2 regions of the Mesorhizobium sp. CO1-1-11 genome follow, and region 1 is predicted to be linked to the other one. Evidence: predicted binding sites of a transcription regulator. Region 1 holds the regulator's gene; the other holds the start of a gene.

The links. Region 1 encodes HrcA, which represses chaperone genes, less so after heat shock. Its sites were predicted from a motif close to GTTAGCACTCNCNNNNNGNGAGTGCTAAC; they were not measured.
Region 2: LB554_RS07050 (co-chaperone GroES) is a predicted target of HrcA. The motif match lies at 1,757-1,785, and genes of this name have one in related genera.

What each region holds. Positions count from the first base shown of each region.
Region 1 covers NZ_JAIUHE010000010.1:105,151-109,931, forward strand. Annotated here, with positions in the region: gene rdgB (RdgB/HAM1 family non-canonical purine NTP pyrophosphatase) at 1-17, opposite strand, end outside; gene LB554_RS13650 (VOC family protein) at 17-427, opposite strand; gene rph (ribonuclease PH) at 611-1,327, opposite strand; gene hrcA (heat-inducible transcriptional repressor HrcA) at 1,482-2,564, shown strand; gene LB554_RS13665 (hypothetical protein) at 2,667-2,864, shown strand; gene LB554_RS13670 (PQQ-dependent sugar dehydrogenase) at 2,948-4,312, shown strand; gene LB554_RS13675 (LysE family translocator) at 4,429-4,781, shown strand, end outside.
Region 2 covers NZ_JAIUHE010000005.1:68,067-72,847, reverse strand. Annotated here, with positions in the region: gene LB554_RS07065 (ATP-binding protein) at 1-977, shown strand, start outside; gene LB554_RS07060 (hypothetical protein) at 974-1,183, shown strand; gene LB554_RS07055 (usg protein) at 1,272-1,550, opposite strand; gene LB554_RS07050 (co-chaperone GroES) at 1,941-2,255, shown strand; gene groL (chaperonin GroEL) at 2,315-3,946, shown strand; gene LB554_RS07040 (hypothetical protein) at 4,008-4,232, shown strand; gene LB554_RS07035 (DUF982 domain-containing protein) at 4,370-4,678, shown strand.

The sequences.
Region 1 (4,781 bases):
CCATTAAGCGAATGCATCAAAGGCCCCAGATTCTCGGCTCGGCGAACTCGATCGAATTGCCCGAAGGGTCGCGTATATAGATCGAACGGCCGCCTTGCGGCCATTCGAATTCGCTTTCGATGGCGATTTTCTTCGCCAAGAGATGGGTTTTCCAAAGCTCGATTTCAGCGGCGGTCGCGGCAAAGCACAGATGGCCTTCGCCGACCGCGCCGTGCGGCGGCACTTTCAGTCGCGCATCGGGCGCGGGCGGAATCTTGGTCGCCTCGGCGTTGAAGATCAGCAGCACGCCCGGGCCACAGCGGAAGAAAAGGTGGCGGCCTTCTACCTTGCCGAGCAGGGTGAGGCCGAGGATATCGGTGTAGAAGACCTCTGCTTCAGCGAGGTCGGTGACATAGAGGGCGGATTCAAGAATGGCAGAGGGAGTCACGAGGCACCCCCCTCTGGCCTGCCGGCCATCTCCCCCGCAAGGGGGGAGATTGGCAGCGTGAGCGCCAGCTCATGGTATTCTATGCTGATTATTGGCGAAGCTCTCGACAACATCCGATCTCCCCCCTTGCGGGGGAGATGCCCGGCAGGGCAGAGGGGGGTGCCCAGGCTCCGCATGAATAAACTAAGCCACCGCCATCTGCTGCAGGCTGACCAACCGGGAAATGCCCTTCTTGGCCAGGCCCATCAAGGCCGCGAACTGCTCTTCGGAGAAAGGCTCGCCCTCGGCGGTGCCCTGGATCTCGACGATGCCACCCTTGCCGGTCATGACGAAATTGGCGTCGGTGCCGGCCGAGGAATCCTCGATATAGTCGAGGTCGATGACCGGCTGGCCGTCATGGATGCCGCAGGAAATTGCCGCGACATGATCCTTCAGCACTTTCGAAACACTGGCCATCTGCCGCGCTTCCATCCAGCGCAGGCAGTCATACAGCGCCACCCAGCCGCCGGTGATCGACGCGGTGCGGGTGCCGCCATCGGCCTGGATGACGTCGCAGTCGACGGTGATCTGCTGTTCGCCCAGCGCCTGCAGGTCGACCACGGCGCGTAGCGAACGGCCGATCAGCCGCTGGATCTCCAGCGTGCGGCCGCCCTGCTTGCCGGCGGAGGCCTCGCGGCGCATGCGCTCGCCGGTCGAGCGCGGCAGCATGCCATATTCGGCCGTCACCCAGCCCTTGCCGGAATTGCGCATCCAGCCAGGCACCTTTTCCTCAAGGCTGGCGGTGCACAGGACATGCGTGTCGCCGAACTTCACCAGGCACGAGCCTTCGGCATGCTTGGAGACGCCGCGCTCGAAGGATATGGCGCGCATTTCGTCGAATTGGCGTTTGGAGGGGCGCATTCGGCCTGCTTTCTTGTCATTTTTTGAATCGTGGCCGGCTTGTAGCCCCACCAAGCCCATGGCGCAAAGGAAAAGGGGCGGTGACCCGACACAGACACCGGGTTGCGCGCGGCCCACCGAAGTCTATATCCTTGAACCGGAGGTTTTTAGCCGAATGACCAAGGCAGTCGATCCCGCCTCGCAGTCGCTGGCTCTTCAGTCACTCGACATGCGCTCGCGCGACATCTTCCGGCGCATCGTCGATTCCTATCTGCGGGACGGCGAACCCGTGGGCTCGCGCAGCCTGTCGCGCATCCTGCCGTCCTCGCTGTCGCCCGCCACCATCCGCAACGTGATGAGCGACCTCGAGCATCTCGGGCTGATCTACGCGCCGCACATCTCGGCCGGGCGCCTGCCGACCCAGGCTGGCCTGCGTTTCTTCGTCGATGCCTTCATGGAGCTTGGCGACCTCTCCGACGAGGAGCGTCGTACCATCGAGGCGCAGGTGCGGGCCTCCGGCTCCGGCGCGACGCTGGAGCATATGCTGACCGAGGCCAGCCAGATGCTGTCGGGCATGTCACGCGGCGCCGGCCTGGTGCTGGCGGCCAAGAACGAGGTGGCGCTCAAGCATATCGAATTCATCCAGCTGGAGCCGACCAAGGCGCTTGCCGTGCTGGTGTCGCAGAATGGCGACGTCGAGAACCGCGTCGTCGAGCTGCCCGCCGGCATCACCGTCTCGCAATTGCACGAGGCCTCGAATTTCCTCAACGCGCATATCCGTGGCCGCACGCTGGCCGAGGCGCGCACCGAGATCGCCCGCATCAAGGAAGAGACGAGAGCCGCCCTCGACACGCTGTCGCAGGACCTGGTCGAGAAGGGACTTGCGGTGTGGGCGGGTGCCGAAAGCGGCCTGCCGGCGCGGCTCATCGTGCGCGGCCGCGCCAATCTGCTGGAAAACGTCACCGCCCAGGCCGACATCGAACTCTTGCGCCACCTGTTCGAGGACATGGAAACGCAGGACGGGCTGATCCAATTGCTCGACCTCGCCGAGCAGGGATCGGGCGTGCGCATCTTCATCGGCTCGGAAAACAAGCTGTTCTCGCTGTCGGGCTCGTCGCTGGTGGTGGCGCCCTATCGCGACAAGGACGCCCGCGTCGTCGGCGCGCTCGGCGTCATCGGCCCGACAAGGCTGAACTATGCCCGCATCGTGCCGATGGTGGATTATACGGCACAGCTGATTTCCCGCATGCTGAGGTAAGGAGTTCGAGGAATTATTGCTTTGGTTTCCATGCCGGAATTCGACCGCGAACGACTTTCCTGGCGGGACCGTAATCCAGACAGGCTGCAAAGGAGAAAAAGAATGGCGCTGGAATCGTTCAAGGCCCAGATCAGTCTGCTGCTCGAGGAGATGGTCAACCAGCCGGAGGACCAGCACGAAATTCAGGAACAGCTGCGCGAAAAACTGCGCGAGATGCGCGCCATGGGCCTGCCATTGCCGGCCGATCTCGTTGAATTGGAAAAACGCCTGGACGACGATTTTTACGCTGCCGGGACCTGATCCGAGAAGTTTTGCGCATCGTGCGAACGGAACCCACGGGCAAACCGATCGTTGCTTTCCTTCATGACGGATTGGAGGAAGTGATGCGATTGGCCGGACTGGCGCTGTCCGCACTGTTTGTCACGACCGCGGCGCTCGCCCAGCAAGCCGATCAGCCTGTGCTCAAAGGCCCGGCCGCCTTCGGCGACTGGCGGGCGGACAGGCCCGGCGTGCGCCGGCTGATCAAGCCGGAAGACCTGCCGAAACCCTATGTCACCAAATCCGCCTCCAACAGCGCCGGCGTGATCGACATGCCGGCGGACGCAAAGCCGCATTTGCCGCCGGGGTTTTCGGCCGAGTTGATCGCCTCGGGGATCGACAATCCGCGCGTCGTGCGCATCGCGCCCAATGGCGACCTGTTCATTGCCGACAGCAAGGCCAACCAGCTCCGCCTCTATCGCCTGGCGAAGGGCAGCGCGAAAGCCGCTGAGAAAAGCATCTTTGCCGGCGGTCTCAACCGGCCCTATGGCATTGCCTTCTATCCCCCGGGCAAGGACCCGCAATGGGTCTACGTCGCCAACAGCGACAGCATCGTGCGTTTTGCCTACGGCAATGGCGACCTGAAGGCCTCGGGCGAGCCGCAAACCATCGTCGCCGACATTCCTTCGACCCACCACTGGACCCGCGACATCGCCTTCTCGCCCGACGGCAAGACACTTTATCTTTCCGTCGGCTCCGGCTCGAATGTCGCCGAGGACATGGGCAAGAGGCCCAGGGGCGGGCTCGACGCCTGGGTCAAGGCTAAGCCGCTCGGCGCCAGTTGGGGTTCCGAGGCGGGCCGGGCCGAGGTCCGGGCCTTCGATCCCGACGGCAAGAACGGCCGCACAGTCGCCACCGGCTTGCGCAACTGTTCGGGCATGACCGTCCAGCCGGCGACCGGCGCGCTATGGTGTGTCGTCAACGAGCGCGACGGGCTCGGCGACAATGTGCCCGCCGAATACGCGACATCGGTCAGGGAAGGCGCCTTCTATGGCTGGCCCTGGTATTATATCGGCGACAATGAGGACCCGCGCCACAAGGGCGAGCGGTCCGATCTCGCCGGCAAGGCTGACAGTCCCGACGTGCTGATGCAGGCGCATTCGGCGCCGCTCAACATCGCCTTCTACGATGGCAAGGATTTGCCCGCCGACACCGGCTTTCCCCAGGCGTATCGAGGCGACGCCTTCGTTGCCCTGCACGGTTCGTGGAACCGCGGCAACAGGACCGGCTACAAGGTGGTCCGGCTTCTGTTCAAGGACGGCAAGCCAACCGGCGAATACGAGGATTTCATGACCGGCTTCGTCGTTTCCAATGGCGAGGTGTGGGGCCGCCCGGTCGGCGTTGCGGCGGCCGGCGACGGATCCTTGATCGTCTCCGAGGACGGCAACGGCACGATCTGGCGCGTGACTTATAGTGGCGACCGCTCCTGACCCTTGCTTGCGAACCGGGCCATTGCCGTCTGGTGCAAGCGAATCCCGCGCTCAGGGCGTTCTCCCCGAGGCCGCCTCGTGCGACAAGGGCGCGACTGCCCTTGGACGCCAGCGCCATGACCCTCACCGGATTCCTCGCCTATAGTGCCGCACTCGGTATCGCCGCCGCCATTCCTGGCCCCGGCATTACCGCGCTGGTCGCGCGTGCGCTGGGCTCGGGCTTTCGCTCGTCGCTGGCCATGTCCTTCGGACTCATGCTGGGCGATCTCACCTACCTGACCGCCGTGGTGCTGGGCCTCGCCTTCGTGGCGCAGGAGTTCGGCATGGTTTTCCTGGCCATCAAATGGGCCGGCGTCGCCTACCTGGCTTTCCTCGGCTGGCGCTTCTGGACCGCCGGCATCACACCTGAAACCGTCGAAGCCAGGAAGGGAAAGGGCGGCTTGCTGTCGAGCTTCGTCGCCGGCCTCAC
Region 2 (4,781 bases), on a different contig from region 1:
TTGCCGGCATCATCGCCACGCAGCGGCTGGCCAAGCTCGCCAAGAACGTCGCGGCGGAAGCCTCCAATTTCCTGATGGGCCGCACCTTCCTCGATATCGACATGGCGCGCGCGGCCGATCTCCTAGGCATGGAGCGGCGGCAGGCGGAGGCGTTCCGCGATCTGGAGCGCGGCCAGTTCATGGCGCTGGGGCCGGCACTGTCGCGCCGGCCGCTCGGCCTGCGCATCGGCCCGACCGACACCAGCCCGCGCAACGGCACGCCCAAGCTGATGCCGCTGCCGGAGGCGGCGCTCGAGGATGCCCGCGCCATCATCCTGGCCGCCCCGCCGCCCGAGACGATGCGTGCGCCGCGCCGGGTGGCGTCGCCGGACCTGCTCGACCAGTTGATGGCGGCGAAGTCGGCTGCGCTGGAAATCCGCCCCGAACCGGCGGAGCCGCAAGTCAGCGCCGAGGATCTGGCGGAGCGGCGCGAGCGGGTGGACCGCGTGCTGCGCGCCATTCTTGCACAACCTGACGCGGGCTTCCGCGTGATCGGGGTGCTCTACCAGGAGTTTGTCGTGCGCTGCCGCATCGAGGGCCTCGCCTCGGTCGTGCCTGACCTGCCCACCTTCCGCCGCATGTTGACGCGCGCCCGTGCCGGACTGGGGGCCGAAGCCAGCGAGGACGATGTGTGGCGCGACGTCTCGGTGCGCGCTTCGCTGCTGCCGGAGGACATGCAAGGCGTGTTCATGATGATCGCGCGCGCGGCGAAGGAGGGCTGGCCGTGCCCGAGCGATGGCGCGATCGCCCGCGCCTACGGCTCGCATTCCATGCGCCGCGCCCGGCGGCTGCTCACCTATATCGAGGAGCAGGGCCTCATCGTCTGCCAGGTCGACGGCACGGGGAAGCGCACCGTGACGCTGGTCGAACTCGCCTGGGCAACGGCGCCCGGCGATCCCAATGCCGAGGGGGCGGAGCAGGGAAGCCTGGCTTTGTGAGGGCATCCAACGTGGCCGTGGCGGCACTGCGAGCTCATCGACGAACGCTGATCCGCTGGTTCTCGATGGCGGACCTGGCGGCGGCCGGCATCGCCTCGCTGGCCCTTGCGCGGTCCCCGGCAAGCGGCGCAAGGTGGCTGGTGCCGGGAACCTGCGGCTCGATCCTTGCCGGGCTCGGCGTGGCGCTGGTCAATCATCGTATCTGAAGCTTGCTTGCAGACGGCGGGTGCGAAGGCGATGGTGAGGTCGCTGGTCGGCTTCTGGTAAGGTCAGCACCGCGCGATGACGCCGCCCTTACTGGACCGTGATGACACCGTCGACCGCCCGCCATTCCGATGGGGTGATGAGCCGGTGGTGGGCGATGTGGACGGAGTGAAGCGGCCCGTCCAATTCGCGCTCCCAATAGGAGAGAAAGCCCTTGAGTTCGGGGAACTCCGGCGCCAGGTCGTAGTCCTGCCAGACATAAAGCTGCAGCAGGCTCCGATGGTCAGGCAGACGGTAATGGATTTGTGCGGTGGTCAGGCCATAGCCTTCCATCTGGAGGCGGAACTCCTTGCTGACGCTTGCGATCATTCGTGTCTCCTTTCGGCGGCAGCGGTGGCCGCAACGGCGAAAAAGTCTCTCGGCCCATCAATGTGCGCCGTCGGTAAACAACTCCTTCAGAGGGTGAGCGGTTCCGGCGCCGGCGATGGTACCGGCTCGGATAATTTTGCCGGATCTAGGCGTAAATTCAAGGGGCGGCTCCCGACGCAGAGCGAATAAGACCGCTATAACAGTGAGTTGGCACTCCGACGGCGTGAGTGCTAAAATTTTCTGGCCGGCCTCTTGAAACCGAAAAAGGGAAAACTAGCTCGATATGCGCGCGCGATGCCTGACAAAGGGTCGCCGCATTCCGCATCGGCCCGAATTGCCGGTCCGGTGTGGAGGAAGCTGAAAACCTGTTTGTCCCAAGAGGAGAACGACATGGCGTTCCGTCCATTGCATGACCGTATCCTGGTCCGCCGCATCGAGGCCGAGGAAAAGACCTCCGGCGGCATCATCATTCCCGATACCGCCAAGGAAAAACCGCAGGAAGGCGAAGTCATCGCCGTCGGTCCCGGCGCGCGCGACGACAGCGGCAAACTGACCGAGCTGGATGTCAGGGTGGGTGACCGTATCCTTTTCGGCAAATGGTCCGGCACCGAGATCAAGCTCAATGGCGAGGACCTGCTCATCATGAAGGAAAGTGACGTGATGGGCGTGATCGAACAGACCGCGCAAGTGAAGAAGGCCGCCTGACGGCTTCTTAGAAAATCCACCAGTCAACGAATGCTGCCTAGATATAGAGGAGTGATCCAATGGCTGCCAAAGAGGTAAAATTCCATACCGAAGCGCGCGAGAAGATGCTGCGCGGCGTCGATATCCTGGCCAATGCGGTGAAGGTGACGCTCGGCCCCAAGGGGCGCAATGTCGTCATTGAAAAGTCGTTCGGTGCGCCGCGCATTACCAAGGATGGCGTCACCGTCGCCAAGGAAATCGAGCTTGAGGACAAGTTCGAGAACATGGGCGCGCAGATGGTGCGCGAAGTCGCCTCCAAGACCAATGACCTTGCCGGCGACGGCACCACCACCGCGACCGTGCTGGCCCAGGCCATCGTCAAGGAGGGCGCCAAGGCCGTTGCCTCGGGCATGAACCCGATGGACCTGAAGCGCGGCATCGACAAGGCGGTGGACGCCGTCGTCGCCGAGCTGAAGGCCAACGCCCGCAAGGTGACCCGCAACGACGAGATCGCGCAGGTCGGCACCATCTCTGCCAATGGCGACGCCGAGATCGGCCGCTTCCTCGCCGAAGCGATGGAGAAGGTCGGCAATGAAGGCGTCATTACGGTGGAGGAAGCCAAGACCGCCGAGACCGAGTTGGAAGTCGTCGAAGGCATGCAGTTCGACCGTGGCTATCTCTCGCCCTATTTCGTCACCAACCAGGACAAGATGCGCGTCGAACTTGACGAGCCCTACGTGCTGATCCACGAAAAGAAGCTCGCCAACCTGCAGGCGCTGCTTCCGGTGCTGGAAGCGGTGGTCCAGTCGGGCAAGCCGCTGCTGATCATCGCCGAGGATGTCGAGGGCGAGGCGCTGGCGACGCTGGTCGTCAACAAGCTGCGCGGCGGCCTCAAGGTCGCGGCCGTCAAGGCGCCGGGCTTCGGCGACCGCCGCAAGGCCATGCTGGAAGACATCGCGATCCTCACCGGCGGCACCGCGATCTCCGAGGATCTCGGCATCAAGCTCGAGAATGTGACGCTGGAGATGCTGGGCCGCGCCAAGAAGGTGGTGATCGAAAAGGAAAACACCACCATCGTCGACGGCGTCGGGCGCAAGGAAGAAATCCAGGGCCGCGTCGCGCAGATCAAGGCCCAGATCGAGGAGACCACCTCCGACTATGACCGCGAGAAGCTGCAGGAGCGGCTGGCCAAGCTTGCCGGAGGTGTCGCGGTGATCCGCGTCGGCGGCTCGACCGAGGTTGAGGTCAAGGAGCGCAAGGACCGCGTCGACGATGCCTTGCACGCGACCCGCGCGGCTGTCGAGGAAGGCGTGCTGCCCGGCGGCGGCGTCGCGCTGCTTCGGGCCGCCAAGGCGCTCGATGCTGTCCAGACGGACAATGCCGACCAGAAGACCGGTGTCGAGATCGTGCGCCGCGCCATCGAGACGCCGGTCCGCCAGATCGCGGAAAATGCCGGTGCTGAAGGCTCGATCATCGTAGGCAAGCTGCGCGAGAAGGGCGAATTCGGCTGGGGCTGGAACGCTCAGACCAACGAGTTCGGCGATCTCTATGGCCAGGGCGTGATCGACCCGGCCAAGGTGGTGCGCACCGCGCTGCAGGATGCGGCGTCGGTCGCCGGCCTGCTGGTGACCACCGAGGCAATGGTGGCCGAGAAGCCGAAGAAGGAAGCCGCCAGCCCGGCAATGCCGGCCGGCGCCGGCATGGACTTCTGAGGTCCGACCAGTCCGCCCGCTCCCTCGATAGGGAGCGGGCATCGGTTGAAGGGAGAGAGATATGGATGCGCTTGCTGACCTTGGGCCCGTGCCCGCGCCGACACATCAGGCAAAGGAGTTCCTGGCCTATGAAAGCGAATGCCGCGGTGCGTTGAAGCCGCTGCTGGCGGAACTGCTCGACAGGGCCGAAGCCGCCGGCTGGAAGCGGCGGACCGTTGCCGCGACGCTGATGTTCCTGGCCGCGCAACAGGTGTCGGAGGCGTCCGAGGCCTCGGCCGGCGGCTGAGCGCTGACATTCAGTCCCATAAACTTACGGGCAGTCCCATGAACCTTACGGGCAGTCCCATGAACCTTACGCGGCGGGCCGCGCCTTCCGGTGTTCGGCCCGCCGCGGGTCCGCACAATCGAGAGGAGGCACAAGCCATGAATCGCTGGCAGTTTGAAGAACCGGTGACCATTCTGGTCGGAATGGGCTTTCCGAGGAAGATCGAAAGCGTGATGGAAGCCTACGCGCTGTTGCAGGACTGGCCGGCCGCCAGCCGCAACGGCGCTCATGCCGTCGCCCTCAATGCCTGCAAGGCGGGCATCGCCGGTGAGATCGACCCGGAGACGGTGCGCGCGACGCTGGTCACCTTCGCACGTCGCAACGACATATTGCTGCCGGATATGGTTTCGCCGGCCGCTGCGATGGACAATGCGCTGCAGGCGGGGCGAGGCGGCAGGTCCGTCTGATCTTCAGCGGTCCGCCTCGCGGCGGTGGCGGGCGCGAGCCCGCGGGGAACCAAGCGATGGCCATCGGGTTGAATCAGTGTTGGTTCCCCGAGGCGAGGCGACG